2 regions of the Herminiimonas sp. GW821-FHT09C12 genome follow, and region 2 is predicted to be linked to the other one. Evidence: predicted binding sites of a transcription regulator. Region 2 holds the regulator's gene; the other holds the start of a gene.

Region 1 (16,279 bases), 460 kb from region 2:
GTTTTATACGACCTCTAATAAAGGAACTGGCCTAGGCCTTTATCTGGCGCGCGAACTGTGCCTGAATAATGGCGCGATGCTGAACTATGAATATAGAACGGATGATGGGCACAATTCGCCATCCGGTCGATTTGTGATTACTTTTGCCACTAACGAAGCTGTTTAAATGTCGATCAACCGTAAAAGCTGCACGCAATGACTTCACCTCGCATCCTGATTGTTGATGATGAGGCAGATCTGCGTGAACTGCTGGAAATCACACTCGTCAAAATGGGCTTGGATATCGATAGCGCCCAGAATCTGACTGTCGCGCGCGACTATCTTGCCAAAAATGAATACGCACTAGTCTTGACCGATATGCGCTTGCCGGACGGCTTGGGCATAGAGTTGGTGCAGGAAATTACCGCGCAATACAAGAACACACCGGTTGCCGTCATTACAGCGTTTGGCAGCGCCGACAATGCGGTTGTGGCATTGAAGGCAGGTGCCTTCGATTATTTATCCAAGCCAGTAGGACTGGAGCAATTGCGCGTGATGGTGCGTTCTGCTTTGCGCATCAGCCAGACTGGCACGGATCAGCCCAGCGAAAAAACTGTTGCACCGACTGCGTTGCGTTTGATGGGGCAATCGGATGCGATGCAAGCCTTGCGTGCACAAATCGCACGTCTGGCACGCAGCATGGCGCCGGTTGCGATCAGCGGGGAATCCGGCAGCGGCAAGGAATTGGCCGCACGCGATATCCATGCGCAAAGTGCACGTAGCGACAAATCTTTTATCGCAGTCAATTGCGGCGCGATCCCGGAAAATTTGATGGAGGCGGAATTCTTCGGCTACCGCAAAGGTGCGTTTACCGGTGCGGTGGACGATAGAGATGGCTTCTTCCAGGCAGCCAACGGCGGCACTTTGTTGCTGGATGAAGTGGCTGATCTGCCGCTGGCGATGCAAGTCAAATTGCTGCGCGCGATCCAGGAACGTCGCGTGCGCAAGGTCGGCGCTACAGTTGAAGAGCCGGTTGATGTCCGTATTATTAGTGCGACGCATCAAAACTTGCACGACTGCGTCGGCAAAGGGACGTTTCGGCAGGATTTGTATTACCGCCTAAACGTGATCGAACTGAATTTGCCACCACTGCGTGAGCGTCTGGACGATATTGCCTTGCTGGCAAAAACGATTTTGACGCGACTGGGTGCTGAGCAAACCACATTGACGCCAGCTGTACTGGAAGCGCTGCAGCATTACTCCTTCCCCGGCAACGTGCGCGAGCTGGAAAACATACTGGAACGTGCATTGGCATTTTCCAACGATGGATTGATAGAGGTTGCTGATCTGGTATTGAAGGCGCCAAATGCAGCGAAAGCCGTGGCTGTTGCTCCGCAAGCAGAACTTCTCGCCGCTCCGTCAGATGTGAAAGTAGTGGAGATGGCGACAAGCGTCACTTCTTCTGCGCGTGACTTGCCGGAATCACTGCCGGATCATCTGGACGATGTCGAACGCGAAATCATTCGACGTGCCTTAAGCAAAACACAATTCAATCGTACGCAAGCAGCCGAACTGCTCGGTATCAGCTTTCGTCAATTGCGCTATCGCATGCAGCGACTAGATATTAATGCACCGGAATAAGACCGTGCAGAACAGACCATCACCATTTCAGATCGATGCAGACGGTTGGGCCGCAGGTGTTACGCGCCTGCCATCACCTAATTTTGATGTGCGGGCAGAAGGAACAGAAATTGCATTAGTCGTTGTGCATAACATCAGTTTGCCTCCGGGGCAGTTTGGCGGTTCGTATATTTCTGATTTATTTTTGAATCAATTAGATTACAATGCGGACCCCTATTTCGATCAGTTGCGACCTTTACGTGTTTCGGCACACTTTTTAATTCGTCGGGATGGTTCAGTGTTGCAATTCGTTTCGGCGAATGATCGGGCATGGCATGCTGGCGCTTCTTCCTTTTGCGGGCAGGAGCGTTGCAACGATTTTTCGATTGGGATTGAGTTGGAAGGTACGGACTTTGTACCATTTGAAGATGCGCAATACGCTGCGCTGGCATCATTAACTGTTGCATTAAAAGCTAGTTATCCTTTAATGAACGTTACTGGCCATGAGCATATCGCACCAGGTCGCAAGACCGATCCAGGGCCGTTTTTTGACTGGGAGAAGTACGAAGCACGCTATCGTTCCTTGCAACGCACAGCGATCAATATGGGCACTGAATCGGCAGATTTGGCGTTCCGCATAATGTAAAAAATACCGCGTGGCAATCCCATATATTCATATAAAAAAATATATCGAAAACTACTGAAAAATTGATTGCATCCTTGAGTTTCGCGCACTAGAATTAGTGCAGATCGTAGCTTTCGCACTAGATGTAGTGAATTTATCGGTCCCACCTTCAGTTTGTTCAGTTCTAGCGCCTCAAAGTAATTTGTTAATTCATATTAGTAGGGAGTTCTGAACAGATGTCATATAGATAGTGTCGGTATTAGCGTTCAACGCAAGCATGCGTTGACTATATATACGGCTCATACGAATGATTTTCGCGAAACCGGTAGCACCGGTTTTCTCTCTTAAAACAAGTACGGCAATATTGCCGACAACCCTTATCGAAGGAGTCGTAATGCACTCTACGCAAGAAACTTTAGCCAAGTCGCCGACAGACATTGGCAATATCGCGCCCCTCGCGGTTGCAGCATCGACCTCTGATACTAATAGTGCAGCTTTGGGCGACTATCGCATCTTGCGCCGTAATGGCGCCGTCGTCGGTTTCGAACCGTCGAAAATTTCCATCGCTGTGACCAAGGCCTTTTTGGCTGTCAATGGCGGACAAGGTGCGGCATCCGCGCGCGTCCGTGAATTGGTTGAACAATTGACTTCCAGTGTGGTGAACGCTTTGGTGCGTCGCCAACCAGCTGGCGGTACTTTCCACATCGAAGATATCCAGGATCAAGTTGAATTGGCGCTGATGCGTTCGGGCGAGCACGATGTTGCGCGCGCTTATGTCTTGTATCGTTTTAAACGGATGGAAGAGCGTGCGCAGCAGCATGCAGCTAAGCCTACCGTTGAATCCGAGAACCAATTACACGTCACCGAAAATGGCCAGCGTCGTCCGCTGGACATGAATCAAGTCCGTGACCTGATCAATGCAGCTTGCATCGGACTCGAAAAACACGTTGATGCAGAAGCCATCCTGCGCGAAACAGTCAAGAATCTGTATGACGGCGTACCGGTTGAAGAATTGCACAAGTCGGCAATCCTGGCAGCACGCGCGCTGATGGAAAAAGATCCTGCATACAGCACCGTGACAGCACGTTTGCTGATGCACACAATTCGTAAAGAAGTATTCGGCAGAGAAGTGGCGCAAGCCGCTGCGCCGGCAGAGTACCTGGTCTATTTTTCGCAATTCATCCAAAAAGGTATCGCAGCAGAACTGCTCGATGCCAAATTGGGCGAATTTGATCTGAAAAGACTGGCTGAAGCATTGAAGCCAGAGCGCGATCTGCAATTCGGCTACCTCGGTCTGCAAACCTTGTATGACCGTTACTTCCTGCATATTGCCGATCAACGTATCGAAATGCCGCAAGCGTTCTACATGCGCGTTGCAATGGGCTTGGCACTGAGCGAAAGCAATCGCGAAGAACGCGCAATCGAGTTCTACAACCTGTTGTCGAGCTTTGACTTCATGAGCTCGACACCAACCCTGTTCAATTCCGGTACACAGCGTTCGCAATTGTCGTCATGCTATTTGACAACAGTGGGCGATGACTTGGCTGGCATTTACGATGCCATCAAGGAAAACGCATTGTTGGCGAAATACGCTGGCGGCTTGGGTAACGACTGGACGCCAGTTCGTTCGCTCGGCGCGCATATCAAAGGTACCAATGGCCGTTCGCAAGGTGTGGTGCCATTCCTGAAAGTGGTCAACGACACCGCTGTTGCGGTTAACCAAGGCGGTAAACGCAAAGGTGCGGTCTGCGCCTACCTGGAAACCTGGCACATGGATATCGAGGAATTCCTCGACCTGCGTAAAAACACTGGCGATGATCGTCGTCGTACGCATGATATGAATACCGCGAACTGGATCCCGGATCTGTTCATGAAGCGTGTCATGGAAAAAGGCGAGTGGACCTTGTTCTCGCCATCCGATACACCAGACTTGCATGACAAAGTCGGCAAAGCATTTGAAGCGGCTTACACCGGCTACGAAGCCAAAGCTGCGCGCGGCGAGTTGAAACTGTTCAAGACCATCCAGGCGCTGGATCTGTGGCGCAAGATGTTGTCCATGCTGTTCGAAACCGGCCATCCATGGATCACATTTAAAGACCCATGCAACATCCGTTCGCCACAGCAGCACGTCGGTGTCGTTCACAGCTCGAATCTGTGCACCGAGATCACGCTCAATACCAATGAATCGGAAATCGCAGTCTGTAACTTGGGTTCGGTCAACATGCCGGCGCATATGAAGGACGGCCAGCTGGATCACGTCAAACTGCAAAAAACCATCCGTACCGCGATGCGCATGCTTGATAACGTGATTGATATCAATTACTACGCAGTCGATAAAGCACGTGATTCCAACCTGCGTCATCGTCCAGTCGGTCTCGGTATTATGGGTTTCCAGGATTGCTTGCATATGATGCGTATTCCATATGCGTCCAATGATGCAGTGCAATTTGCTGATAAATCGATGGAAGCAGTCTGCTATTACGCTTACTACGCATCGACCGAGCTGGCAGAAGAGCGCGGTAGCTACAGTTCGTACAAAGGTTCCTTGTGGGATCGTGGCATCCTGCCGCAGGATTCGCTTAAATTGCTGGCAGAAGAGCGCGGCGGTTATCTGGAAACAGATATGAGCGAATCGCTGGATTGGGCGCCATTGCGTGCACGTATTCAGCAATTCGGCATGCGCAATTCCAACTGCGTAGCGATTGCACCGACAGCGACGATTTCCAACATTATTGGTGTTTCGGCTTGTATCGAACCGACTTACCAGAATCTGTACGTCAAATCGAACTTGTCCGGCGAATTCACCGAAATCAATGAATACTTGGTGCGTGATCTGAAAGCACGTGGCTTGTGGGATGAAGTCATGATCTCCGATCTCAAATACTTCGACGGCAGCCTGGCGAAGATTGATCGCATTCCGCAAGACCTGCGTGCGATTTACGCAACAGCATTCGAAGTTGAGCCATCGTGGTTGGTGGAAGCCGCATCGCGTCGTCAAAAATGGATAGATCAAGCGCAATCGCTGAATATCTACATGGCTGGCGCATCGGGCAAAAAACTCGACGACACCTACAAATTGGCATGGTTGCGTGGCCTGAAAACCACTTACTACCTGCGTACCATGGGTGCAACGCATACTGAGAAATCGACCTCGAAAACGGGCGCATTGAACTCGGTAGATTCCGGTAGCGGCTCATCTTCCGGTGTATCAGCACAAGAGACGGACGGTCCAGCTTGCATGTTGCGTCCTGGTGATGCCGGATTTGAAGAGTGCGAAGCCTGCCAATAAGCAGCAAAAAGCAGCATCGCGAAGTGAAAATAAACACGCTTCGCGATGCTAGATTGAACTTGAGTCAAAGAATGTAGCCAAAGCACTATAAGGTTTTGTGCTGCAGTAGCGATGCCAAGAGCATCAGCAGAATACGAATAAGGAAATAAGTCATGCTAAGTTGGGATGAAGAAGTTACTCCGGCAGCACCAGCGCAACCGCAGCCTGCATTGCAACCGGTTCTGCAGCAAGTACGTGACGCAGCTGCGCAACGTGTGCAAACGCAGCAAGATGTCGCACTGAATCCGGTTGTGGTGGAGAAGTCTGCCGATGGCGTTGATCCGACTCGTCGCATGAATGCAGCCGACAAGCGCATCATCAACGGTAAAACTGACGTCAATCAATTGGTCCCGTTCAAATACAAATGGGCCTGGGACAAATATCTGGCTGGTTGCGCAAACCACTGGATGCCGCAAGAAATCAACATGCAGCGCGATATTGAACTGTGGAAAAATCCGAACGGTCTGACCGATGACGAGCGTCGTCTGGTCAAGCGTAACCTCGGCTTTTTCGTCACGGCGGATTCGCTGGCTGCCAATAACATCGTGCTCGGTACCTATCGCCACATCACGGCGCCAGAGTGCCGTCAGTACCTGTTGCGTCAGGCATTTGAAGAGGCGATTCATACTCACGCTTACCAATACATCGTTGAATCGCTCGGTCTGGACGAAGGCGAAATCTTCAATGCTTACAATGAAGTCGAATCGATCCGCGACAAGGATCAATTCCTGATTCCATTCATTGATGTGCTGACTGATCCTGAGTTCAAGACCGGTACGGTTGAAACCGATCAGACATTGCTGCGTTCGTTGATCGTATTCGCGTGCTTGATGGAAGGCTTGTTCTTCTATGTCGGCTTCGCACAGATCCTCGCGCTCGGTCGTCAAAACAAGATGATGGGTGCTGCAGAGCAGTATCAATACATCCTGCGTGACGAGTCGATGCACTGCAACTTCGGCATCGATTTGATCAACACGATCAAGCTCGAAAATCCGCATTTGTGGACCCCGCAATTTCGCGAAGAAATTAAAACGTTGTTTTTACGCGCAGTAGAGTTGGAATATCGCTACGCAGAGGATACAATGCCGCGTGGAGTGCTTGGACTGAACGCACCGATGTTCAAGGGTTATTTGAGATTCATCGCAAATCGCCGTGCACAACAAATCGGTTTGGAACCGATGTTCGAACAAGAAGAAAATCCATTCCCATGGATGAGCGAAATGATCGATCTGAAAAAAGAGCGTAACTTTTTTGAGACGCGGGTCATCGAATACCAGACAGGTGGCGCGCTCAACTGGGAATAAATAATTTGAACATCGCGTGGTAGCAAACGCGAATTGAACAGCACCAAAAAGTAGTTCCCAACATGCAGTCGCTATCAACAGGAATTACAAAGACTGCAGAAAACAGGAAAGGCAACAACCAAATTTAATGAACAGTAGAAGACCGATACGATCTCATCTGCTCAAGCCGCATCATCTGATTCAGTCAGGTGAGGCGGCTTTTTTCTTTAAAAAAAGTTTGTTCTTTCAGAAACAGAATTCCAATGCTGGCGTGTACGCTGGCGTTTTTTTTGGCTATAGCGGTAGCGCTGCTACGACGTACGCATAGTCATGTAAGGCTGAAGTGCTGCATAAGTGAGGGGATGCAGCAGTTCAGCTGGAGCCGAATTCATTAGCGCAAGCAACAAGTACGCTTGTGCCGATGAATAATTCGCCCAAACCATCGCGATGGTGCGGGAGGGTTTCAAACCTAGAAGCTTGATTTTTTCCATCACGTGAAGGAGAAACAAAATGGCAACAGCAGCAAAAAAACCAGCAGCTAAGAAACCTGCTGCAAAGAAAGCAGCAGCTAAAAAACCAGTTGCAGCAAAAAAACCAGCCGCCAAAAAACCGGTAGCTAAAAAAGCAGCAGCTAAAAAGCCTGTCGCTAAGAAAGCTGTAGCTAAAAAGCCAGTGGCTAAAAAAGCAGCAGCCAAAAAGCCAGTAGCTAAAAAAGCTGTAGCTAAAAAAGTCGTTGCTAAGAAAAAGCCAGTGGCTAAAAAAGCAGCAGCCAAAAAGCCAGTAGCTAAGAAAGCTGTAGCTAAAAAAGTCGTTGCTAAGAAAAAGCCAGCGGCTAAAAAAGCAGCAGCCAAAAAGCCAGCGGCTAAAAAAGCAGCAGCTAAAAAGCCAGCAGCTAAAAAGGCTGTAGCCAAAAAGCCAGTAGCTAAAAAAGCAGCAGCTAAGAAGCCTGTCGCTAAAAAAGCAGTGGCTAAGAAAGCAGTAGCTAAAAAGCCTGTCGCTAAAAAAGCAGCAGCGCCTAAAAAGCCTGCAGCCAAGCCAGCAGCAGTAGCAGCGCCTGCAGTCAAGACGGTGTTGAATCCGGCAGCAGCATGGCCGTTTCCAACGGGCACACGTCCGTAAATCCAGGTTCGCTTGGATGCGCCTGGTTAAATTCAGGCACAATCCCGCTGTGTGGCTTTTGTCGCACAGCGGTTTTTTTTTAAGGAGCCTCCGTGCTGGATAGTGTATTTACGCTGATTATTGACACCGTTGCTGTAGTGCTGGCCGGTGCTTTATTGCTCAGATTTTGGATGCAAGCTGTGCGTGTACGCCCGCCGATAGAGCTTGCGCAATTTACGTATAAATTGACTGATTGGCTGGTACGTCCTTTGCGTCGCGTATTGCCGGGTGCCGGTGGTTACGATTGGGCTAGCGTGATTGGCGCGTTCCTGGTCGCGTTGCTGGCGACGGCCTTTGATGTGTGGTTGAGTGGTGGCTTTACACCGCAGACGGTATTGCTGTTGGCAGTGCTGCGCGTTGTTCAGTGGGCACTATATGGCTTGATCGGTTTGATCCTGATCGAGGTGATTTTTAGCTGGGTCAATCCACATGCGCCGCTGGCGCCATTTGTGCGTGCTTTGAACGATCCGCTGATGCGGCCATTGCGTCGCATTGTGCCCTTGATAGGGACGATCGATTTGTCACCGCTGGTCGCGCTGATCTTGCTGAGGATAGCAATTCAGTTGGTGACGACGCTGGTTGCGTCATTGCTCTGAGATAAGATTTTCTACTGTGCTGGCGAAGGAGTCTATCGCCAGCACATCTTGCATCGCTTTGCTTACAGTCGATAGCCGAACGCTTGATGGAAGCGGTCGTCGATCTCTGTACGTGACAATACGTGGTTCTGTGGACCTTGATGTGCGATCTTGATGGAACCCATCAGGCTGGACAGACGTCCAGTTGTCGCCCAATCCATACCATTGGTCAAACCAAACAGCATGCCGGCACGGAATGCGTCGCCACAGCCGGTTGGATCTACAACCTTCTCTGCCTTTACGCACGGAATCATCAGATGTTCGTTGCCGCTGAAGATTTCCGCGCCTTGTTCGCCGCGAGTAACAACCAATGCCGAAACGCGTTGGGAAATTTCCTGCAGCGACAGACCTGTACGCCCGGTTAATAATTCCGCTTCGTAATCATTGACGGCAACATAGGTCGCCAATTCAATGAAGTTCTTCAATTCGTTACCGTTGAACATAGGCAAGCCTTGGCCCGGATCGAAGATCAAGGGAATGTTCAAGTCAGCGCAATGCTGAGCATGTTGCAACATACCGTCACGGCCGTCTGGTGCGACGATGGCAATCGCTACATCACCGGCATCAGCTACCTTGTTGTAATGCGAGAAGCTCATGGCACCCGGATGGAATGCATTGATCTGGTTGCCATCTGCATCTGTCGTGATGAGCGCCTGGCCGGTGTAGGCGTCGTCGATGGTCTTGAGGCATTGCTGTGAAATCTGCAATTGTTCCAGACGCTCGCGATAGGATGCGTCATCCTGACCTATGGTTGCCATGATGAGCGGATCGCCACCGAGCAATTTCAGGTTGTAGGCGATATTGCCGGCACAACCGCCAAACTCACGGCGCATGGTCGGTACCAGGAAGGACACATTGATTTTGTGCAGTTGGTCGGCCAGCAATGATTCAGAAAAGCGACCTTCGAAGGACATGATCGTATCGAAAGCGACGGAGCCACAGATTAAGGATTTCATAGGTAGGGATGGAAAATGTTAGGTAAAGAATAGGAAATTGGTCGCAATCATACACTGTGTATTTCGCCTGCGGCCAGAGTCTGACGATACGGAGTTTCTTGCTGATGGCTAAAGCGGTCTGATTTAGTCCCGTGCTTACTGAATGTATGAACGCTGCTAATCAGGGATAGAACAAATACACGCGGTAACCGGATGCCTTGATTTGCGCCAGTTCAAAAGACAGTTTTACGCTGCGTTCGCTACGGGAGGCAAAGCCGAGTCGCATGTCTTCGGCACTGCTGAGGTAATCGGTCGGATTGAAAACGCGGCGCAATAGCGGTTTTTCATTTGTATCGTTAAGGGTGAGTTCAATATGCGGCCACTCTTGTGGCGTGCTGCTGTAGTTGCGTAGCAGCGTAGTGAGTACAAACGTATCTTTGTTGGTGGCTAGCGTTTGTAATTCGCTGGACTCGATAGATACTTGGTCTATCTGGGCTGGCAGATCGATACGGCAATTGAGCATGCTGCACATTTGCGTGAGTATGGGTTTTGCCTCCGGGAACCAGCCGGCGATTTGATTGCGGAATACGTAAGTACTCTGCACAAGTGCTGCAATGAGTAAAACGAAGGAGCCTACGCTCAGGAAAATGCGTAATTTCCGGCTCAGACGTTGTCGCTGGCGACCATGTTTGAGAAAGCTAGGTTCATCTTCCGCATCGACTTCATCCAGTGCATCGTGTTCTTCTGCGCGGGCGGATTTTTTACTGCCGCGCCATGGTCTGCGCTGCAAATCCTTCATCGCTTCGTCTAACTCGTCGGGTGCATTCGGGTCGTATGTAGACTGAGCAGTTTCGGCAGTGATTTCATCCGGTAGATCGCGCGTGAAGTCCAGCAAGGTCATCCGTTGCAACGGATCTTCCGGTTTGTTTTCTTCGTATGTGGATATTGCCGTATGGATATCGGCGTCACGCTCAAAGCCGGCGGGGATGTCGAAATCTATTTTGCTGGCCGGAGGAGGGGTAATGATCGCCTCTTCGCTCGCAGCAGCTACTTCATCCGTTTCATCCGATGTTTGTATGGGCGCTGTTGCGGATTCTGTGACGGCAGGTGCTGGCGCTTCGGTTACCGGAGTGTCACTGGCAACAGGGGCGGGAGTGACTGGTGCGGCATCTTCTGATGGCAGCAGATTCTCGATGCCGTTGAAAATTTCCTTGCAGTAGCCGCAGCGCACCAGCCCTGCGCGCAACTTCAATTGATCATGCGCGACGCGAAACGTCGTTTGGCAGTGAGGACATTGAGTCGCGAGTGCCATGGTGTGCGCTATTGTCGGCCTGACGATTCAGTACCGGATGGCAGGTGACCGGCGAGGGCGACCCAGCCTTCGTGCTCAGCCCATACGCTCAGCGCGATGAATGGCGCATAAGCAGCAGTGACTTCATCTACTTGAGTAGCGAGTACGCCTGACAACACCAGTTTGCCGCCTGGATTGACGCGTCCCGACAACATCGGTGCCATCAATTTCAATGGGTTGGCGAGGATGTTGGCAACGACGACGTCGAATGCGTGTGCGTGGCCGGATGTGGCGAATTCGTCTGGTACGTAATACGCGATATCGCAATGATTGCGTTCAGTATTGAAGATGGCTGATTGAATAGCTTGCGGATCAATATCGATGCCGATGACTTTTGCCGCGCCCAGTTTTTCTGCCACCATGGCGAGGATGCCGGAACCACAACCGTAGTCGAGTACGCTTAAATCGGTTGGTGGGTTTGCTTCCAGCCATTCCATGCAGAGACGTGTGGTTGGGTGGCTACCGGTACCGAAGGCGAGACCAGGATCCAGCTCCAACACCAGTGCATCCGGATCAGGAGCATCGTGCCAGCTTGGAACAACCCAGATGTTTTTGCCGATATGAATGGGTTCGAATTGCGATTGCGTTAAACGTACCCAATCCTGCTCAGCAACCGGACGTAATGTAAAGACAACATCGGCGGCTGCCAGGCCAACAGCGTTGGCTGCTTCGGCCACGATGGCAGCCTGATCGGACTCAACCGGAGTGAGTGCGACGACGCGGCTGTGTTCCCATGCGGCTTCTTTTGGCTCCATGCCGGGTTCGCCGAATAGCGGTTGCTCGGCATCGGTACCGAAATCGGCATCTTCTACCGAGACCGACAATGCGCCAGCTTCCATCAACGCATCGGACAATGCTTCCGCATGCGTACGGGCGACTTCGATCACGATTTCGGTCCAGCTCATGAATACCTCAATGTACTTTACTGTCAGCCATTATATTGGCTGTCTGCCTGAAGCAGGTGGGGTGAATGATGATTTGTTGTACTCGCCGTAACAACAGATGCTTATCTATTGTTACGGCGGTCGCGGAGCAAGCCGCTAGAGAATAACAACGCTTGCGCGTTGGATGCTGCAATTACGCTTTTGGTTCTTTTGGCAAATCAGGTTTGTTCGCCAATTTTTGCTCGAGGTAATGAATGTTGGTGCCGCCTTCGATAAAGCGGGCATCAACCATCAACTCACGATGCAATGGGATGTTGGTTTGAATACCTTCAACAACCATCTCCGACAAGGCAATTTGCATACGCTTGATAGCTTGCTCACGTGTTGCGCCGTATGCAATGACTTTGCCAACCATCGAATCGTAGTTAGGCGGAACGTAGTAGCCGGCGTATGCGTGTGAATCGACGCGTATTCCTGGGCCACCTGGTGCATGCCAGGAAATGATCTTGCCTGGCGATGGTGTGAACTTGAACGGATCTTCAGCATTGATACGGCATTCGATGGCGTGGCCGCTCAAGATCACGTCACGTTGGCGGAAACGCAGTTTCTCACCGGCAGCGATGCGGATCTGTTCTTGCACGATGTCGATGCCGGTAATCATTTCAGTCACCGGATGTTCAACTTGCACGCGGGTGTTCATTTCAATGAAATAGAACTCGCCGTTTTCGTACAGGAACTCAAACGTACCTGCGCCGCGATAACCCATCTTGCGGCAAGCTTCGGCGCAACGGTCACCGATGCGTTCGATTGTTTTGCGTGGGATGCCAGGTGCTGGTGCTTCTTCCAGCACTTTTTGGTGGCGGCGCTGCATGGAGCAGTCGCGCTCGCCCAGCCAGATGGCATTTTTATGTTCGTCGGCCAGAATCTGGATTTCCACGTGACGTGGATTTTCCAGATATTTCTCCATATAGACTTCTGGATTGCCGAATGCGGCACCAGCTTCAGTCTTGGTCATCGTGACAGCGTTCAACAATGCTGCTTCGGTGTGCACGACGCGCATACCGCGTCCACCGCCACCGCCTGCTGCCTTGATGATGACTGGATAGCCGATTTTACGGGCGATCTGGATGATTTCTTTGGTGTCGGTCGGCAATGCGCCTTCCGAGCCGGGTACGCATGGCACACCAGCTTTGATCATCGCCTGCTTGGCCGACACTTTGTCGCCCATCATGCGTATGGATTCAGAACGTGGGCCGATGAAGACGAAACCGGATTGCTCTACGCGTTCCGCAAAATCAGCGTTTTCAGACAAGAAGCCGTAGCCAGGGTGAATCGCTTCAGCATCAGTCACTTCAGCAGCGCTGATGATGGCAGGCATATTCAGATAGCTGAGTGCCGATGGCGCAGGTCCGATACAAACGGACTCGTCGGCCAGCTTGACGTATTTGGCATCGCGGTCTGCTTCGGAATGAACAACCACGGTCTTGATGCCCATTTCGCGGCAAGCGCGCTGGATACGAAGCGCGATTTCGCCACGATTGGCGATAAGAATTTTTTCAAACATAGTGGAAATTGGACTCGTCGTTAAAGGATGAAATCAAATCAGCGAGAGTGAAGATGGGGCGGCGTAGTCGCCTGTATGACCCCAAGCTTCCATCATTAGCCGATGATAAACAACGGTTGGCCAAATTCGACCGGCTGACCATTTTCGACCAGGATTTCTTTGATGACGCCGGAAGCGTCAGCATCGATTTCATTCAACAACTTCATTGCTTCAATAATGCACAATGTGTCGCCTTCTTTGACAACCGAACCGACTTCGACGAATGCCGGCGAGCCTGGAGCGGATGAGCGGTAGAAGCTGCCGACCATAGGCGATTTGACGACGTGGCCTGTGGCTTCCACTGGAGCGGCTGCGATTGGCGCGGCGGCTGCAACAGGTGCGGAAGCTGCAGGAGCATATTGCTGTTGCATGCCTGGCTGCATCATGACAACTTGATTCTGTGGGACTGGGGAAGATTTAACGATACGGACTTTGCTTTCGCCTTCCGTTACTTCCAGTTCAGCGATATCCGATTCAGCGACCAGATCGATGAGGGTCTTGAGCTTGCGTAAATCCATGTGAAATTCCTTGGAGATTTTAGTTTTTATGTTAAAGATGGCGGCAATTATAAGGCATTTGCCGACAAATGGTGGGAATTAGAGCTTTTTGAGTGCAAATGAGATGGCTGCTGCATATCCTTCAGTGCCTAATCCACACACCACGCCGACAGCGATGCCGGACAAATAGGAATGGTGGCGAAATGCTTCGCGCTGATGAATATTGGAAACGTGTATTTCCACAAACGGGATGGCGACCCCGGCTAATGCGTCACGCAATGATACGCTGGTGTGGGTCAATCCGCCTGGATTGATGACAATTGCGTCGACACCTTCTTTTTTCGCAGCTTGAATGCGATCAATTATTTCACCTTCATGATTGCTTTGAAATGCAATCAGCTTGGCTCCGGCCTGTGCTGCTTGTTCGGTTGCTGCGCGTTCCACATCGGCAAGCGTGGTCGATCCATAGACCTCCGGCTCGCGTGAGCCAAGCAGGTTCAGGTTCGGACCATTTAACAAAAGAATATTTTTTGCCATCGAGATGCAACTCCGTTTGACGATGATGGCCGCATTTTGCCGCTAAATGGCGTCGATTGGCAAGGAAAAATCTCGTATTAGTATCAAAGAGCGTTGATGTCGGCGCGTAATTGATCCATCTTCAAGCGGCCTAAATAAGTCTTTTTGACGTCGCCTTTGGGGCCGATGATCACGGTAAAAGGCAGGCCGCCAGCCTGGTTGCCGAACTGGCGAGATAATTCGCTGCCATTGATTCCGGCGATATAAAGCGGATAAGTGATTTTATATTTCGCGGCAAATTCCCGGATATTGTTGGCCGAATCAATGCCGACACCCAGAATCTGGATGTTTTTCGGCAACAATTCAGTTTGCAGTTCGGTCAGTTCCGGCATCTCTTCCACGCATGGTGCGCACCAGGTTGCCCAGAAGTTAATGATCAAGGTTTTGCCTTGCCATTGAGATAAGGGCTGTATTTTGCCGTTGCTATCTTCTAGTTGCTGGGCAAAAAAATTGGCGACGGCCGGTGATTCTGGTTCTGCGGGAGTGTGATGCTTGGTGCCGAAATAGATGCCGACAGCGGCAAAAAATAGTGCAATGGCGCCATATAAAAATACGTTACGTCTCATTTTTGCTCGTTTTCTTTAGTGTGGTCTTGCGTAATCAGTGCGCGCACCGACTCGATGTCGGCACGTTCTTGTCGGCCGGAAGGGGATTTTTTGACTGCGCCGCGCAGGTCGTCGACTTCATATAAAGCAAGGTGAACGCCTTCTTGCTGCCATATAAAACTGAGGGTTTCGACGGCTTCGTTGCGACCTTTGAAGTGAGATGACTCCGATACTTCAAAGTCTATGCCTTTGTTTAATAGGTAAATCTCGACGTCTTTTGCACTTTCTGCAAATAACTGTAGATAGATATCAGAGTGTTCCCCGGCTGTGCCATTCAGGACTGCGCCAGTTAAATAAGGCTGGAACGTTGCCAGCTCCTGCATGATGCGTACGGCCAGGTTGCGTAAATGCAATAAACGGGCAGGTTGCGTGTCGCCGAAAAACAGCTCGTTATACAGGCGAACTTCGTCCTCAATCAGGGCGTTATCTGGCAGTACATCGCCACGGACTTTGCTGTTGCCGAGTATCTGTTTGGCCGCCTTGCGCTTGGCTGTGCCGTAGTCGACGCCGTCTTCTGCGATCAGACGTGCAGCGCTTGCGGCGATTTCAGCACGCAGTAATTCGGTATCGGACAGGGGGTGAGTAGGCATGGTGCGAATGATACTCCCGCCGACAGATGCCCGTCGTCGGGTAAAATCTCGTTATTCCAATCCGAAATTGTACAATGCATATTCACATACTTGGCGTTTGCGGCACCTTCATGGGTGGTTTGGCGGTGCTGGCAAAAGCTGCCGGGCATACAGTTACCGGCTGTGACGCCAACGTCTACCCGCCGATGAGCACGCAGCTTGAAGCACAAGGCATCAAGCTGATAGAAGGTTATGGCCCTGAGCAGATCAGCCTGAATCCGGATTTATATGTAATCGGCAATGTCGTCTCGCGCGGCAATCCCTTGATGGAAGAAATTCTTAATCGTGGTTTGCCCTATACCTCCGGTCCACAATGGATAGGTGAGCATATCCTGCAAGGTAAGTGGGTACTCGCTGTGGCGGGGACACATGGTAAAACAACGACTTCTTCGATGCTGGCGTGGATACTGGAAGATGCCGGCTACGATCCGGGCTTCCTGATTGGTGGTGTGCCTATGAACTTCGGCATTTCCGCACGTCTGTCTGGAAAGGGCGCGGAATCTTCATTCTTTGTGATCGAAGCGGATGAGTACGATACGGCCTTCTTCGACAAGCGCAGCAAATTCGTTCA
Region 2 (16,279 bases):
ACAAGTCGGCAAGAATTTCATGGAAACCTTGAGCTGGGCCAGCACTGGCATGCTGTCGGAACCCATAGAGAGCTTCAAAGGATTGCCGGCAGATTCCATTTCATGGGACTACAACCAACCTGACGGCATACCAAATGTCATCGGTGGATGTCGCTTCTCCAGCTCTATACAGGAATCTGGATTAAACGGCCCCATTAACTACGCAACCAGAATCGTCAGCGGCTTTGGTAAAAGCCATAAAGAAAAGATGCGGCATGCAATCGGCCAGGCAATTTCCGTTGGCTCCATTGGAGAATTCTTGCCCAACAATGGAACGTATATCGATCTTGATCCACAAGCCAAGGATGCATACGGCGTTCCCTTGGCGCGCATTCATTCGGTCTTGGGCGAATCCGAATTGGCAAGGCTGCGCTTTATGGCTGGCATGTGCCGAGAAATTCTGAAGGCTGCAGGCGTAACGCAATTAGTTGAAGAGTACGGCACCATGGATTTTTTTAATTCTACTCATGTGTTTGGCACCTGCCGTATGGGCACTGATCCCCGCGATTCTGTGGTTGACTCATTTGGTCGAAGTCACTCGCTGGATAATTTGTCGATTTGCGATGCGAGCATATTCCCTAGCAGCGGCGGAGGAGAATCCCCTTCCCTCACGATTGCGGCGTTGGCGATCAGAAATGCCGATGCGATTGTCGATCAGTTGAAATGAATCGGCATTTTCACACCGATTCACTACACAAAAAACTGCTTAGACCTTAGACAATTTGAACGCCATGCGGATTCAATTCCGGATTGCGCCAAAAGGCATCATTTGCAAAACGATGAAATACATCTGGCGGCAAAATCGTTTGCCGCGAAGCTGCATGCACCTTAGGACGAATGGCATGCAGGCCAGGTGTGCCTGCTCGAGTATCAAATTCACCTGAGTCATAAACGACATTGTCGAAATCATGCGTGTACTTAGCTTCACCTGTGAACGCATACACCGCATCCAGCACACGCTGAGGGTCAGTTACCAACGTCTCATACGTTACTAACAAGAGCTTGTTGGCTTGCTCACCATAAAAGGCTTCCTTCAATGCGTTATACGCAAATCCAAGCATGCCTTCGCCATTCGCAATCCCATCCGCACGCGAGTAAACGTTATTACCCGGTTGATATTGAAAAATAGAGGAAGGTGAAAAACTATTTCGACGAACCAGTTGCTCGATACTATCAACGATCCATGGCACGTCTCGTACACAGGCAATGACGCGACTTTCAGGAAACAAACTATTGATCAAGGGCATACGCGAACACCATGCTCTATTCGTGTCGAAGATCACTTCCTGTTCAAACTCCGGACCATAATAGTTATCGAAAACACCGTGCAAGATGCGCTTGCGTTGTTCATCCGTGATGAAGACAGAATATTCATTACCTGCGCTCATTTCGCCCAATATACGACCTACGATGCCGGCAACCGGACCGCTCATGCCGGCGTGAAAACGTGGATTTTGTTTTAAGAGTGCAGACAGCAAGGTCGAACCCGAACGAGGCAGGCCAGAGATGAAATGAATCGGACGAATTTTGTAGCCTCTTTAAGGTGAATAACTAAGATCGAATTTGCAAGCTCAGCGATTATATGTTGATTTGCTCGTAAAACTTCCGTCTTCCGCTGACCCCGCTCACAGGACCGCAATACAGCAAACAAACTAAAGACAAATCATTAGATTTAAAAAAAGCCATGAGGAGCAAGCTTGCTCTTCATGGCTTTTTTGTTGAATCCAAATACTTATTTGGATGCGCTCAGCATGCGCTCGACATATCTCGCGATCAAATCTATTTCCAGATTGACCTTGCTACCTGCTTTCAAATGCTTGAGCGTAGTGACTTGAACCGTATGTGGAATCAGGTTAACTGAGAACGTACAGCCATCAGCACTATCGGAAACAGTATTCACCGTCAATGAAACACCGTTTATCACGATAGAACCTTTTACCGCGATAAATTTACCTAATTCTTTAGGCGCAGTTACCGCCAGCAGCCACGACTCACCTACTGGTTCGAACTTGCTGACAACACCCAAGCCATCAACGTGACCAGATACGAGATGACCGCCAAGACGCTCCGATAAGGTGACTGCTTTTTCCAGATTAACTTCACCGACTGCATCCAGCCCGGCGGTGCAATTCAAGCTCTCACGAGAGACATCAACCTCGAATTGCTTGTCTGTCTTGGCCACCACCGTCATGCACGCACCGTTCAGGGTGATGGAATCGCCCAAGGCTACATCCGCCAATGGCAAGCCGCCGGCATCCACTGTCAGGCGATGTCCAGCCTCAGCATCGCCGAGAGGAGAAATGGTAGTGATTTTGCCGATAGCGGCGACGATTCCAGTAAACATGATGAGGACGAAATAAGTTAGATGAAACGAGCAAGGATACGCAAATCGGGGCCGATCTGCTTGACCTCATGGAAAGTCAGATTTCTTTTCTGCTCCAGCGACTCCAGCACTGGTAGATTAAACATGCGTTGTGCGTCGCCCAACAAGGTTGGTGCCAGATACACCAGCAGCTCATCAACGCAGCCTTCGCGGATCAAGGAGCCATTCAATTTAAAGCCGGCTTCCACGTGCAGCTCATTGATTTGACGACGACCTAGCTCCAGCATCAGCGCTGCTAAATCGACCTTGCCACTGGTATTCGGCAAGACGATGACTTCATTGCCAAGATCACGCAGAATTTTTTCTTTTTCGGGATTGGCTTGTGCGGCTACGATTAAAGTGCCACCACCCGTCAATACACGCGCATGCGTACTGATCTGTAATTGGCTATCGATCACGATGCGCTGTGGTTGACGTGGCGTATCGATGGCACGCACATTCAGTTGCGGATCGTCTTCCATCACGGTACCGATACCAGTCAGAATGGCACAGGCGCGCGCGCGCCAGTAATGACCATCAGCGCGCGCTTCATCGCCGGTAATCCATTGGCTGATGCCGTTATGCAAAGCCGTCATGCCATCCAGGCTGGCTGCCGACTTCATGCGCACCCACGGCTTGCCGTGCTGCATGCGTGACAGGAAGCCGATATTGATTTCGCGCGCTTCCTCTTCCAGTACACCGCATAAGACTTGTATTCCAGCGGCTTCCAGTCGCGCCAATCCCTGTCCTGCCACCAATGGATTCGGGTCAGTGATGGCCGCGACCACACGCGCTACACGCGCACGAATCAAGGCATCAGCACAAGGCGGCGTGCGGCCGTGATGGCTGCATGGCTCCAACGTTACATATACAGTCGCACCAGCCACATCAAAGCCGCGATCGGCTGCATCGTTCAACGCTTGTACCTCGGCATGCGCATGACCTACCGGTTGCGTATAACCGGTGCCTATGATTTTGTTTTCCTTGACGATGACGCATCCGACGCGCGGGTTAGGTGTCGTCGTGAACATGCCTTTGGCGGCTAGTTCCAATGCCAGGCGGATACCTTGTACGTCGCTATGAATTTCCACGAGACTCTTTGTGTATGGTGATAAATAATCGATATATGCAACCGTCGCTGATGCTGATCAACAAGTTGCCGCTTCCTTGGTCGGATTACACACGCGTGGCCGACCGAGAAAATTGATCACGATCTTGCGCGATTGCGGCCCCAGTTCCAGCAACCAATTCCCCGATTGCGAAGTCTGGCTGCTCGCATTGGTGCGCGTGCGTCCAGTGCCATTGAATGCGATATATTGTACTTTCGAATCGGTAAAGCTGGGTGTGATCCGCATCTCGCGATCAAGCGCATCGTGGGAATACACAATAATTTCATCCACATCCGGACGTTGATTATTGTTTTCATCGATGAAAACGACCCAGCCATTATTCCATTTCAATCCATCTTTCGGCACCAGATCGACACGCGTACCGCGATGTATCGCTTCCGAGCGTGCCAGATTAACCGACATAAACAAGGCATTCGTCGCTGTTGCCAATCGCTGGCTTTGTATCATGCTGCGGAAACTGGGAATGCCGATGGACAAGGCAATTCCTACGATCGCCAGTATTGCCATCAACTCAACAACTGAGAATCCACTGCACCATTTGATTTTAGTATGCATGGCATCACCAACAATGATTTGCACCAGCCATTTTTTCACCAGTACTGGTCAACATCAATTTTCCACAGACTGGATCACGATAACTGGCATTCACCTTATTCGTTCCCGGGTGTGCGATCAATAACACGCAATTTCGGATTTCTTCGTCATTGCATGCCTGTGCGCTAATTTCATACGCACTCACCTTCGCGTGTTCACCAGAAAACCAGTTGAATCTCTTTTCGTTTACATCTGTGGACGAGGATGAAAATGGCATATAAGTCGTATGCAGGGAATAATAACGCTCTTGCTGTTGCATGGTCTTCATCAATGCTGCACGCCCCTCTGCCCGCTTCGTCTTTAATATTGATTCTTGATATGACGGAAAGGCAATTGCGGAAAGAACTGCCATGATGATTAACACAACCATCACTTCTATCAGTGTGAAACCGCCACTGCTTCGCATGATGTCATCCTATTTTTTGTTGAGTGAGCTACGTAATTCGACCCAGTTGACAATTTCTCGCCAGCTCAGGCGACCAGCAATCTTGACGGTCTCAAGTGCGCTTTCTTTCATCGATTCGCCCACGTTTTTTACCTTGCCGGTCAGAGGATCAATAACTTCCAGTTTTTCCTTGATGCGGCGCTTGCCAGTGGCATCGCGCTCCGTCACTTCGTTTGATGTTGCCACCACCATCATCGGAACATTCACCGCACCCATGTTTGATAGGTAGCCAGTCCAGTTTGCACTGACAGACAAGCCAGTGAGCACATCCAGTACATAGGAGCGCCCACTCGCGTTTTTGCAAGGATCATTACTGGGAATCAAGGTATTGAAGAATAATCTTCCATCGACAATCTGTGCGGAACTGATGCTGCGCTCGCCCGTTTTATCAGAATCAATGAAGTCGAAATACCAACCCTTCTCACCAGAACCAGCGCTACCATATTTGAAAGCGTCGCCGCTGATTTCCAGCATGTCGTTGCTAGCGGCGCTGACTGCCAAACGTCTTTCTGCAAGCTGCTGCCGTCCAGCGATCTTCTCGCCTGCATTATCTAGAATCCCGTAAAAAGATTGTTTTCTGAAGCCGATTTCCTGAATATCACTCGCTTCCATGAACTTCCCCGTACCGAAGGACACTAGATAACCTCGTTCAGGTGCAAATACGACAGTAGCCTTTTGTGTGATGGCTTGCCTATTCTTGTTCGCATCCATGGCGACGAATAAAGGCTTGGACGATGCACCGCCAAAAACATTAGTCCACGGTACGCTTCCGCTGAAATCGAAACGCCACATATTTCCCTGCAAATCGCCAGCATAGATAACATCCACTGCGCCGTCCCCGGCAAAGGTGAGTGCAGGCGCAGCCAAACCATTCGGCAGATTTTGATCGCTGATCGGGACGTTGAATTTGAAATAATTAAGGCCAGCTGTCCATTTTTCCGATAGTGTCTTATCAAGCGCTAACAGAAAAAGTGCACTCGATGCGCTTGCATTGAATTTCCCTTTACCGTCATCCCGATAGTTATTCAGTCCACTGGCAACGACGGCAAAGTATCGGTACGTAGGCACACCTTTGACAACACTCACTTTAAATTTCACAATGCTTGCCGGGCCAAAAACATTACCGATGTCAGGATCATCTGTATCGGTAAATTCCCATACAACGCCGGCTCCTTGCTCAAATTGTTCCGGTGAAGTCACATCCAGTGCAAACACTCCCTGTGCACCGCCGCCCATGCCGGATACCAACACACTGCGCCATTGCTTGCCAACACGCACTTCGGCGACCGTAATCGCGCCATCCACATACGGGAGATGAGTAGTATTCGGCGAAGTCAATTGTCCTAGACGATCAAACAATGCATGTGGAATATAAGCAAACAACTCTTCACCAGTCACTGCATCAAAGGCATGCAACATACCGTCGCTCGCGCCTACATACACCGTTGGACGACGCGCCCTGTGTACCTCATGAAACTCGCGATAATCAGCACCTTGCACATTGCTGGAAGGTGCGCCGACAAATACCGGAACACTATGCACAATCGCACCAAGTACGCGATCACGTGCACGGAAGATGCCTTCTGCCTGACCTAGTTCGTATCTACGCCCACCGCGCAAATAGTCCAGACGTTTTTCGCCTAATTGATCGTTGGTACCGTTAAGTGGTGATGTATTCAGCGCTGCTCTTTGCACAGTGGACAAGTTAGTCCAAGAGAAGGGAATCATGCTCAACGATAGATCGCTGTTTAATCTCGCAGTGTAAATACGGCGTGCATCTGAGTCTGGCCTCGCCGGGGACGATCCATTACCAGTCAACAAATCTGCTGCATCCCACTCGGCAGATGGAGCATTGCCTCCCGTCTGCTTTAATGGCAATTTCTTCAAACTCCCGCTCCATGTCAGCGGGTTGAATCCTGTCTGATACAAATGCGCGCCGTCACCGGACATATTTATCGTAGATACCGTCGCACCCGATATGGTTAATTTTCCTGCGGGATCAGAAGTGCAACGCATAGAAATCAAGGGATCGCTGACAAGATCAACTTCCGGAGCGGCAATCGCATGAGTGCTCATGAACATGGATAACGCGTAAACAAGACAAACTCTCATCGGCCAGCCTTGCGATAAATCGTTTGTAATACCACTTGTGTCGTCTCACGCGTACCAAAACCGATAGCTGTAATTCGATAGAGATACTCAACTTGATCGGTACTTTCACCTATCTTTCTATGCGTTATCAATTCAATGATGTAGCGCGGTGCTCTATCCGGCAGCGAACCAGCACCTGTTTGAAAAGACTGTCCGGTAAATCTGCCGTATGGCACGGACTGGCTTGTTTTATCCATCCCATCCATGAAGTTGACGGTTTGCCATACAGGGGCAACACCTTCTGTCGCAGAGCGACACAAACCCAGATAAATATTCTGTACACCACTACTGCAAACAGCGTCTGCTTCACTCGGAAAACCAAGCGCACTGCTGCGGGAGAAAATATGGCTACGGGATCTATTCACATCCGGTGAATGTTCAATATCCATTTCTGCATCCAGCAACGCAGCTTCGGCAGCCTGGAAAGCAATCTGCCTATCTCTATCGTTGCGCGATGATTTCTCACTCTGCAAGGCAATCTGCGCCGCGGCGATTCCCAGTAGCAAAACCACAACCAGCATCAATAACGTGACGACCAAAGTCACGCCATGCTGATAACGTCGGCAACAAGCTCTCACGCACCGCTACCCGCGACATCATTACGCAACTGTATGGTTTGCGTAAAAACTTTCCTGATCCGATTGCGCACGGAGCTCAGCAATGCATCTTCCTTGATGCGCACACCTTTATCGCTGGATGCATGCATATTCGCATATTCAGCACCAAACAAATCGTGCTCAGCAATCAAGGCATCATCACGCGCTGTTTGCGAACCGCGTATCAATAATGAAAATTTGATTGAACGCACCCGCTTCCAATACGTCTTGCGATTTTTATCTGTTGCACGCGCTACAGCGTTAGCCCCAGTCAGCAACAAACCATCATCCAAATCGTCGACCGCACTTGCATTGATAAAACGATCCGGCAAACCGTCGCCATCCACGTCGATGCCATACAGAACCTGAAAAGACTCCACACCACGCGCAATGGCATCTGCATTCCAGCTTGTTTTAGAACGATATTTGCAACGTAGTTCAGGTTCACCCGCACTATCCTTTGCTACAAAGAAGATGCTCCAGCCACGTTCCTGTTCAGCATCAGTTGATGACGTTGCAGCAGGAACGATCAAGCCAGCACAGTTAAGGACAGCATCGCCATCACCGAAAAAACGCAAGGCCAGAATATCGCTACCATTGACCACATCGGAAGAGGAAGAGACAGGTGACTCCAGGCCAGCTGTAGTTTTCTTCAAGGTCATCGCATCCATGCCCATCACGTTCGGACTGAAATCGGAGGAAGCAAGAGCTGGCATCCATTCGCTGCTCCAGTTTTCATGTCCTGCCTGGCGTATCGCACGCGATAAGATTTCCATCGCATAGCGCCCTGTTTCCTGGACGTGCCCACTCTGATCCTGCACGACGTAAGCAGCCTTACTCGATAACAGCAAGCCAGTTACCGTCAGCAAGATGAACAAACCCAGCGTCATCGCGATCATTAATTCAATGATCGTCCATCCTTGTTGGCGTGACATGAAAATCGCTTGCAGACAGCGGATTGAATTTACCCGCCTCATTTAGCATACGGTGCAACAGTCAGTACTACAGTTGGCGTAAATGTTTTTCTACTTTCACCAGACGACTTGTCATCATGGTTTTTATCCGTCCAACCGATTTTGATTACCAACGACGCAATCGATGCCATCCCGGTCGCGGCTACACAATCCCAATTGAAATGTCGATTCGCACTATTCCACGGTTCAGCATCCCGACAAATACGCACGCGTCCGCCAGGCAATTCATTATCGATGCGACGCAACCATCGTTCGATATCAAAATTGGCTAGCTGTCCCGCATCACAATGCGTATCGGCACCGTAGCAATGATGGAGAGATTGATGAGAACTTGTGATTGAAGATGATTGATAATCGACGCGCACATACGGATTAATCGCATCATCCAATTGCATCTGGCTGACATTCGCGCGCATCTTGTCTGCCATTTCCGTCGCAAGATGCAATGCCTTGGTTTGAAAAACAGATTGTTGCGTTGTCCGTAAAGCGGTCAATTGCATACCGGCCGCACCGATCACACCAACTGCCAATACAAAAACCGAGATCAATACTTCAATCAGCGAAAATCCATGTTCCGTCGATGCCATCATCCAGTGTCTTTCCCCAATGTGCGTGATGCTCAGTTAAGGTGAACTGCATTCCTCAAAGATAAATAGCCTCTTTGACAATTATTATTGTGGCAATTTTTTGAAATTTTTCGTATCCCATCAATATGGGAAATTTTATTAAGCGATAAATGGGAATGCCATATACGCCATGCATCTGCAAGCAGGTGCATGGTCTTTCAAGCTTGGAAATTCGAAGAGTAAGGTGATGAAGAAACTATTGGATGCGGACTAGATGTAGTACGAGATGCTTAATGATTGTTGCTGCAATGGGGCTGAATTAATCATGCGCATTGGCAAGTGCTAGAGCAACGTAAGCAACAAGATACTTGCTCTTGATTTCATCCAGAGTACGTATTTTGATATGGCGACGCAACTTGCCCTTACCTTCAAGAACACTCCAATCATCTTGCAAATCGCAACCACGACCGAATTCGATGGATACATGTTCAGCATAGGCATACACACCGCAGAAGTCTTTCGGCGCTGCGAACATAAAGCCGCCATACATCACACGTTCTGAAGCGTTCGGTACTGCCGCATAAATCGTCTTGCGGACTGCCTGCACCAAATCGTATCGCTCCGGATTAACGAGGCGAAGATCGCTCAGCAGTTGCTCGACTCTGGCGTCACTCATGGATCAATCAGGAAGCAATCGGCGTGCACAGCTCTACCAGGGAGCCGTCAGGACAACGCACGTAGGAAACGATTTGTCCCCACGGTTTGGCCGTCGGTGGCGACAGCTCTGTAGCACCTATAGACAACGCTTTTGCATGCGCCGCTTGTACATCGTCTGTTGTGAAGGCAATTTCAATACCGAGTGGTTTGGGTGAAGTGTGGGCAGCAATATGCCCTGTTGAATAATTCATCTCAGCGAGATCGTGCGCTGCAAATGCCAGCGTCGTCGCGCCGGTTTCCAGCTCACCATAGGTGCCGGATTCATGCAGAAAGCGTCGCGAGAATCCGAATGCCTGCTCAAAGAACTGCAAGGATGCAACCACGTCCGGAACATAAATGATGGTGTAGGCGAATTTCATTCGTCGTTAGCTAGCGTTATTTGGCTGGAGGTTTGCGCTCACGCCCCACTTCGGCAATCGCATCCTGGAATTCTGCCACGTCTTCAAAACTCTTATAGACCGAGGCAAAACGAATGTAGGCAATCTTGTCGAGTCGTTGCAGCTCACGCATGACCAGCTCACCGATCTGACCGGACAGCACTTCGCGTTCGCCACTGGAAAGCAGCTTTTGTTCTATACGATGAATCGCAGCATCAACTGCCTCGGCCGAGACAGGACGCTTGCGCAAGGCCAGTTGCAAACTGCCTTGCAGCTTCTTGGGATCGTAGTCGGTGCGACTGCCGTTCTTCTTCACGATCACCGGCATCGCTAATTCGATGCGCTCGTAAGTCGTAAAACGTTTATCGCAATTCACGCAGCGACGACGACGACGTATGCTGTCGCCCTCTTCCGAAACGCGTGTATCGAGAACCTGGGTATCGTCGTGCTGGCAAAAAGGACATTTCATCGCGGTGCGTGGCCTTATGAATCGTTACGTCAGCGAAACAAATATGTTCATCTGCAAAATGATGCAAAGCAAATACTAATCTAAGCCAACATCCCAAAATGGCCTTGCCTGAGTAAATTACTCAGACAAGGCCATTTTGCTGCGCCCTTCACTTCAATGAAGAGCACTTTTCAACTACAACAAACTTTAAATCAAAACGATCAACCGTAGACTGGGAAGGCTGCGGTCAATTTTTTGACTTCGGCTTTCACGCGTTCGATGGTTGCTGCATCGTTTGGATTATCCAATACGTCAGCGATCAGATTGCCGACCTTGGTTGCTTCCGCTTCCTTGAAACCACGTGTAGTCATGGCCGGGCTGCCGAGGCGAATACCGGAAGTGACGAATGGTTTTTCTGGATCGTTAGGGATCGCGTTCTTGTTACAAGTGATGTGTGCTGAACCGAGCAAGGCTTCTGCATCTTTACCTGTGATTTTCTTGGCGCGCAGATCAACCAGCATCACATGCGATTCGGTACGGCTGGAAACGATGCGCAGACCGCGTGCGATCAGTGCTTTGGCCAATGCGTCCGCGTTCTTCACGACTTGCTGTTGATACACCTTGAATTCAGGCTCCAGGGCTTCTTTGAACGCAACTGCTTTACCAGCGATCACGTGCATCAATGGGCCGCCTTGCAGGCCTGGGAAAATCGCCGAATTGATGATTTTTTCGTGTTCAGCCTTCATCAAGATGAAGCCACCGCGTGGGCCGCGCAGGGATTTATGCGTGGTCGATGTGACGAAGTCTGCGTATGGCACTGGATTCGGATATTCGCCTGCTGCGATCAGACCGGCGTAGTGCGCCATGTCGACCATGAAGTAGGCGCCGATTTCTTTTGCGATTTTAGCGAAGCGTTCGAAGTCGATGCGCAATGCGTAGGCCGATGCACCAGCGATGATCAGCTTAGGTTTGTGCTCACGAGCCAGACGTTCCATCGCGTCGTAGTCGATTTCTTCTTTTTCGTTCAAGCCGTAGGAGACAACGTTGAACCATTTGCCAGACATGTTCAATGCCATGCCGTGCGTCAAGTGGCCGCCTTCTGCCAGCGACATACCCATGATGGTATCGCCTGGTTTCAGAACTGCCAGAAACACACCTTGGTTAGCTTGTGAACCGGAGTTAGGTTGTACGTTGGCAGCATCTGCGCCAAACAATTTTTTCAAGCGATCGATCGCCAGTTGTTCAACGATATCGACGAATTCACAACCACCGTAGTAACGCTTGCCTGGATAACCTTCGGCGTACTTGTTGGTCAGTTGTGTTCCTTGCGCTTCCATCACCGCAGGCGATGTGTAGTTCTCGGACGCGATCAACTCGATATGTTCTTGCTGACGGTTATTTTCCTTCTGGATGGCCGACCACAATTCTGCATCTGTTTTTGCCAGGGTCTGGTCTTTTGAAAACATGAATCACTCCAATCGTTCAAAAAAATGGGCAGGAAGCCATAATCCGATGCACAACAGCACGCCAAAACAGAATCGAACGAACTGTAAAGACATGCCTATACAAAGCAAAACAACAACCTGGGATCGAATGAGGGTGCCAAAATTTGAACGCGCAGGCAGCCTCAGTCGTACTCTCCATTCGGGCTACCCAGGCGCACGGCAATGAAATCTCACGCTTCACGGTGGATAGACCCACCTTACGACCTGATTTACCCATAAAAGCGGAGAAAATCGGCCGGATTCGCCAGTCACGTGAGACGAAATGGTGCGTAGATTTTACGGCAAGCGTCTGTTTTGGGCAAGCAGCACGCCTCGCCCTTCAAGATAAATAAATGACAATATCGCGCCGCGCGCCTACGGCGGTACGACTGATACAATCCCGCATCAAAAGCGGAAAATTGGATAAACCAACTATCTCCCCCGCTCACGCCACAAACCCGCATCACGAATGGATAGTCACACAACATGAAAATAGCTACCTGGAACGTTAACTCCCTCAAAGTCCGCCTGCCGCAAGTGCTGCAATGGCTGACTGACAATCCAGTCGATGTGCTCTGCCTGCAAGAAACGAAAACAGTTGATGAGAAATTCCCTGCGGCAGAAATTGAAGCCGCCGGATATCACGTCGTCTTCACCGGCCAGAAAACCTATAACGGCGTCGCCATCCTGTCGCGCCACCCGATTACAGATGTCGTCAAAAACAATCCCCTGTTTGAAGATGAACAGCAACGCATCATCGCCGGCACGATAGAAGGCATCCGCATCGTGTGTGCCTACATCCCGAACGGTCAATCGCCGGAATCGGATAAGTATCAATATAAGTTGAAGTGGTTGAGTGCCTTGCACGAATGGCTGGCACAAGAACAAAAGCAGCATGAAAATCTGGCCTTGCTGGGCGACTACAACATTGCACCGGAAGATCGCGACGTACACGATCCCGCTGCATGGGTAGGTCAGATTCTGGTGTCAGAACCGGAACGTGCTGCCTTCGTTCGTTTGCAAGAAATGGGATTCACCGATGCTTTCCGCATGTTTGAACAACCGGAAAAATTGTTTAGCTGGTGGGATTATCGCCAAATGGGCTTCCGCCTGAATCGCGGCATGCGCATCGATCACATCCTGTTGTCGCCATCATTGGCAAAGCGTTGCACTGCCTGCGTCATTGACAAGGTACCGCGCAAATGGGAACAACCATCCGATCACACACCAGTGATTGCAACGCTGGATTAAGCAGCGTTCAAACAATTCAACAGGCCGCTTTTGCGGCCTTTATTTTTATGGTGGAGATTTACAAAAGCAGTTGCCAGTAACCGACATCCACCCATTGATCGAACTTTCTGCCGACCTCCGGCAAATGTCCTACCTTCACAAAGCCCAGTTTTTCATGCAAGGCAACACTGCCAGGATTGGGCAATGCAATACCTCCGAATACGGCGTGTACCGACTGCTTGGATAACTCAGCAATCAATCTCTGATACAACAGCGTACCGATTCCTTTGCCGCCACTGTCTTCCGCGATATAGACCGAGCTTTCTACCGAATGCTGATACGCCTTTCTGATTCTCCATTTACCTGCATAGGCGTAGCCGAGTATGCGTCCCTGCTCTTCATATACCAGCCATGGGAATTCCGCTGAAACGTCTTTTATGCGCTGCGCCATCTCTTCGACACTGACGGCTTCCGTTTCAAAGCTGATGACCGTATTGAGGATGTAAGGATTGTAGATCTGGCAAATGGCGGCGGCATCTTGTGCAGTTGCCAAACGAATTGAATCGGACATGATGAAACTTCGCGAAGAAATAAATAGGGAATCTGTAGTGTAACCAAATCGGCGCTTTTTTATTTTCCTTGCCAACAAAAACAAGAAGCACCTTCCGAATGTAAAAATGCCCCGCTGTACAACACGGGGCATTTCAATATGTCGCTATACATCCACGACACGATCATTATTCAATCTCGCACATGGCAAGATTGAAGATCAACATCAGTCTACAGTCGCACCACTTTCTTTCACGACTTTCGCCCATTTGATCGATTCTTCTTTGACGAATGCAGCGAAGTTTTCTGGGGTATCGCCAACATAGTCAGAGCCGGTATCTGCCAGGATTTTTTTGAATGCTGGTTCTTTCATGATTTTCAGAGTTTCAGCATTGATCTTGTTGACGATTGCTTTTGGTGTACCTGCTGGTGCGAAGAAACCGTACCAAGCGTAGGAAACCACTGCTGGGTAACCAGCTTCAGCAAAAGTTGGTACGTCAGGCAATTGTGGTGAACGTTGTGCGCCCGATACTGCAATCGCTTTTACCTTGCCGCTCTTGATGTGCGGCATGATCGCAATCATGCTGTCGAACATCACAGGCACGTGGCCACCCAACAGATCGGAAATCGCAGGTGCCGAACCTTTGTAAGGAACGTGTGTGATATCCAGCTTGGTCACGCTCTTGAACAATTCACCAGTCATGTGCTGTGGTGTACCTGAACCAGCAGATGCGTAGGAAAACTGTGGCTGAGTCTTGATGTAAGCGATCAGTTCTTTCAAGTCCTTGGCTGGAACGTTAGGGTTCGCAACCAGCACCAGCGGTACGCGCAACAGATTGGTGATCGGCACCAGATCTTTGCTCGGATCGAAAGTCATTTTTTTGTACAGGCTAGGATTGATCACAATCGGTGCGCTGGACGTAATCAACAGTGTGTTGCCATCTGCTGGTGCACGCGCAACTGCTGCACTACCGATGTTACCGCCGCCACCGCCGCGATTATCGATAACAAAAGGATGGCCGAGATCTTCGGTCAAACGTTTAGCAACAGGACGTGCAGCGATATCGGATGGACCACCTGGTGGCCATGGGACGACTACGGTTACTGTCGAGTTCGGCCAGCTTTGGGCCAGAGCGCTTGCAGAAAAACTTGCTGCTGCGAATGCGCAAAGAAGTAATTTGCTGCCGCGGGATATTTGTCTCATTCTTCAATCCTTATAAAAATTAAACTACGCTTCAGAGATTGTGATCTTGTTGGCATACCAAACAATCACACAGAACCAGAATCGCTAAGGGTAAAGGCGATGGATGTTGCGCCTAGGGAAGGAAGGATACCTCAATTCGGATTCCGAATAACCATATTTACCGGTGGATATGCTGCTCATATCCAATTGATTTACTCAAGCATCGGGTACATCGTCCGCATACGCAGAACCAAGTGGCCCGAAATGCATTGCATAACCTGCATCTATCAATATGTTTTGCGCCCGCTCCAGAAAGGCGCGTGCTGTGGCGTTCGGCGCGTAGATGCATTGAATCTCTATAGAGAAATCCTGTCCGCGCGCAGCGGGATACAAGATATAAATCTCGCCGCTTTCTATCAAATGCAGATAGTTATTTATTTTTAATTGAAGTTTGACGAGATGATCGTCGTCCCATATCAGGTGATCAAGGATGCTTAACTTACACGAACCTGACACCTGATCCAGACTGACCAGATCGATCAACTCAGCTTGCTCGACCGTCATGCTTTAAATGAAGTTAACAAAACCATAGACTTGCATTTAACGTTTGACCAATTGCTTTTCAAACGCGATATCGGATTTGGTTTGCCGTCTCGGCTTTTGCGGACCGTAGGCTTTGACGAAGGTCACAAATTCATCCAGTGGCAGCCGTTCACACAGAACGACGGGCGCACCTTCTCCGGCGTTATCGACCAGATAAAACGATTCGTCGGAGGTACGCACCATCGCGTAGTGCTCGTTACCGCTGCGTTCTTTCAGCCGCTCGACGGCGGCTGTGGCTCGGGTTGATCTCACACTATGCTCCCGTATGTATGTGCCGACGATAAAGCATTCATCGCAAACGCGCCGTCAGCATCCAGTAGTGTTCAGTATGATGAACGCGCATATCTTTTAACAAAGGTCCAAGACGTTTGCGCAAGGTGCTATTGGTATAGTAATTCTTCAGAATCTCGTAACGTTCACCGTTTGGCAGTGCATGAATCTGGTAAGTATTGCCTTCCAGATCAGTACGCGCGATCACAGTTTTTTCGGTTTCTACGTGTGAGTTATCAACCAGCACCAACAAACCGTCCTGACCAATGATCTTGCGGATACGGGCTATCACTTCAACCTGATCCTGACGTTTAACGTGCGACCACCAGAAGCCGGCAAAGCAGGCGTTGAACTCGCCTTCGACTTGCGGGTCCAGCGCATCAGCAACGGCGAACTGCACGATCTCTTCCGGCAATTCTCTTCCCTTGGCCTGCTCGATCAAAGTCGGATTGATATCCGTTGCTAGCACTGAGGCTGCATATTCTGCCAATTCGTCCGTCCAGTAACCGTCGCCGCATGCGAGCTCCAGCACGTGCTGATCCGTCATGAACTTGCGCAGGT

What was found. The regulator NrdR, encoded in region 2, represses ribonucleotide reductase genes. The targets are predictions, from matches to a motif close to CACNANATNTNGTG.
Region 1: AC07N2_RS07675 (ribonucleoside-diphosphate reductase subunit alpha) is a predicted target of NrdR. The motif match lies at 2,362-2,375, and genes of this name have one in related genera.

What each region holds. Positions count from the first base shown of each region.
Region 1 covers NZ_JBWKPC010000001.1:1,601,536-1,617,814, forward strand. Annotated here, with positions in the region: gene AC07N2_RS07660 (sensor histidine kinase) at 1-166, shown strand, start outside; gene AC07N2_RS07665 (sigma-54-dependent transcriptional regulator) at 196-1,620, shown strand; gene ampD (1,6-anhydro-N-acetylmuramyl-L-alanine amidase AmpD) at 1,607-2,245, shown strand; gene AC07N2_RS07675 (ribonucleoside-diphosphate reductase subunit alpha) at 2,619-5,513, shown strand; gene AC07N2_RS07680 (ribonucleotide-diphosphate reductase subunit beta) at 5,666-6,856, shown strand; gene AC07N2_RS07685 (histone H1-like DNA-binding protein) at 7,346-7,954, shown strand; gene AC07N2_RS07690 (YggT family protein) at 8,047-8,589, shown strand; gene AC07N2_RS07695 (carbohydrate kinase family protein) at 8,652-9,584, opposite strand; gene AC07N2_RS07700 (DUF3426 domain-containing protein) at 9,745-10,875, opposite strand; gene prmA (50S ribosomal protein L11 methyltransferase) at 10,884-11,819, opposite strand; gene accC (acetyl-CoA carboxylase biotin carboxylase subunit) at 11,992-13,362, opposite strand; gene accB (acetyl-CoA carboxylase biotin carboxyl carrier protein) at 13,458-13,919, opposite strand; gene aroQ (type II 3-dehydroquinate dehydratase) at 13,998-14,435, opposite strand; gene AC07N2_RS07725 (TlpA family protein disulfide reductase) at 14,519-15,040, opposite strand; gene AC07N2_RS07730 (hypothetical protein) at 15,037-15,669, opposite strand; gene mpl (UDP-N-acetylmuramate:L-alanyl-gamma-D-glutamyl-meso-diaminopimelate ligase) at 15,744-16,279, shown strand, end outside.
Region 2 covers NZ_JBWKPC010000001.1:2,064,646-2,080,924, reverse strand. Annotated here, with positions in the region: gene AC07N2_RS09830 (GMC family oxidoreductase) at 1-706, shown strand, start outside; gene AC07N2_RS09825 (sulfotransferase family protein) at 753-1,538, opposite strand; gene AC07N2_RS09820 (riboflavin synthase) at 1,772-2,383, opposite strand; gene ribD (bifunctional diaminohydroxyphosphoribosylaminopyrimidine deaminase/5-amino-6-(5-phosphoribosylamino)uracil reductase RibD) at 2,401-3,492, opposite strand; gene AC07N2_RS09810 (GspH/FimT family pseudopilin) at 3,550-4,086, opposite strand; gene AC07N2_RS09805 (type IV pilin protein) at 4,091-4,531, opposite strand; gene AC07N2_RS09800 (pilus assembly protein) at 4,541-6,652, opposite strand; gene AC07N2_RS09795 (pilus assembly PilX family protein) at 6,679-7,266, opposite strand; gene AC07N2_RS09790 (PilW family protein) at 7,296-8,252, opposite strand; gene pilV (type IV pilus modification protein PilV) at 8,291-8,881, opposite strand; gene AC07N2_RS09780 (DUF1801 domain-containing protein) at 9,177-9,533, opposite strand; gene AC07N2_RS09775 (VOC family protein) at 9,541-9,933, opposite strand; gene nrdR (transcriptional regulator NrdR) at 9,950-10,420, opposite strand; gene glyA (serine hydroxymethyltransferase) at 10,621-11,865, opposite strand; ZMP/ZTP riboswitch at 12,044-12,166, opposite strand; gene xth (exodeoxyribonuclease III) at 12,370-13,134, shown strand; gene AC07N2_RS09755 (arsinothricin resistance N-acetyltransferase ArsN1 family B) at 13,193-13,684, opposite strand; gene AC07N2_RS09750 (Bug family tripartite tricarboxylate transporter substrate binding protein) at 13,889-14,866, opposite strand; gene AC07N2_RS09745 (DUF6572 domain-containing protein) at 15,062-15,409, opposite strand; gene AC07N2_RS09740 (hypothetical protein) at 15,446-15,700, opposite strand; gene AC07N2_RS09735 (class I SAM-dependent methyltransferase) at 15,738-16,279, opposite strand, start outside.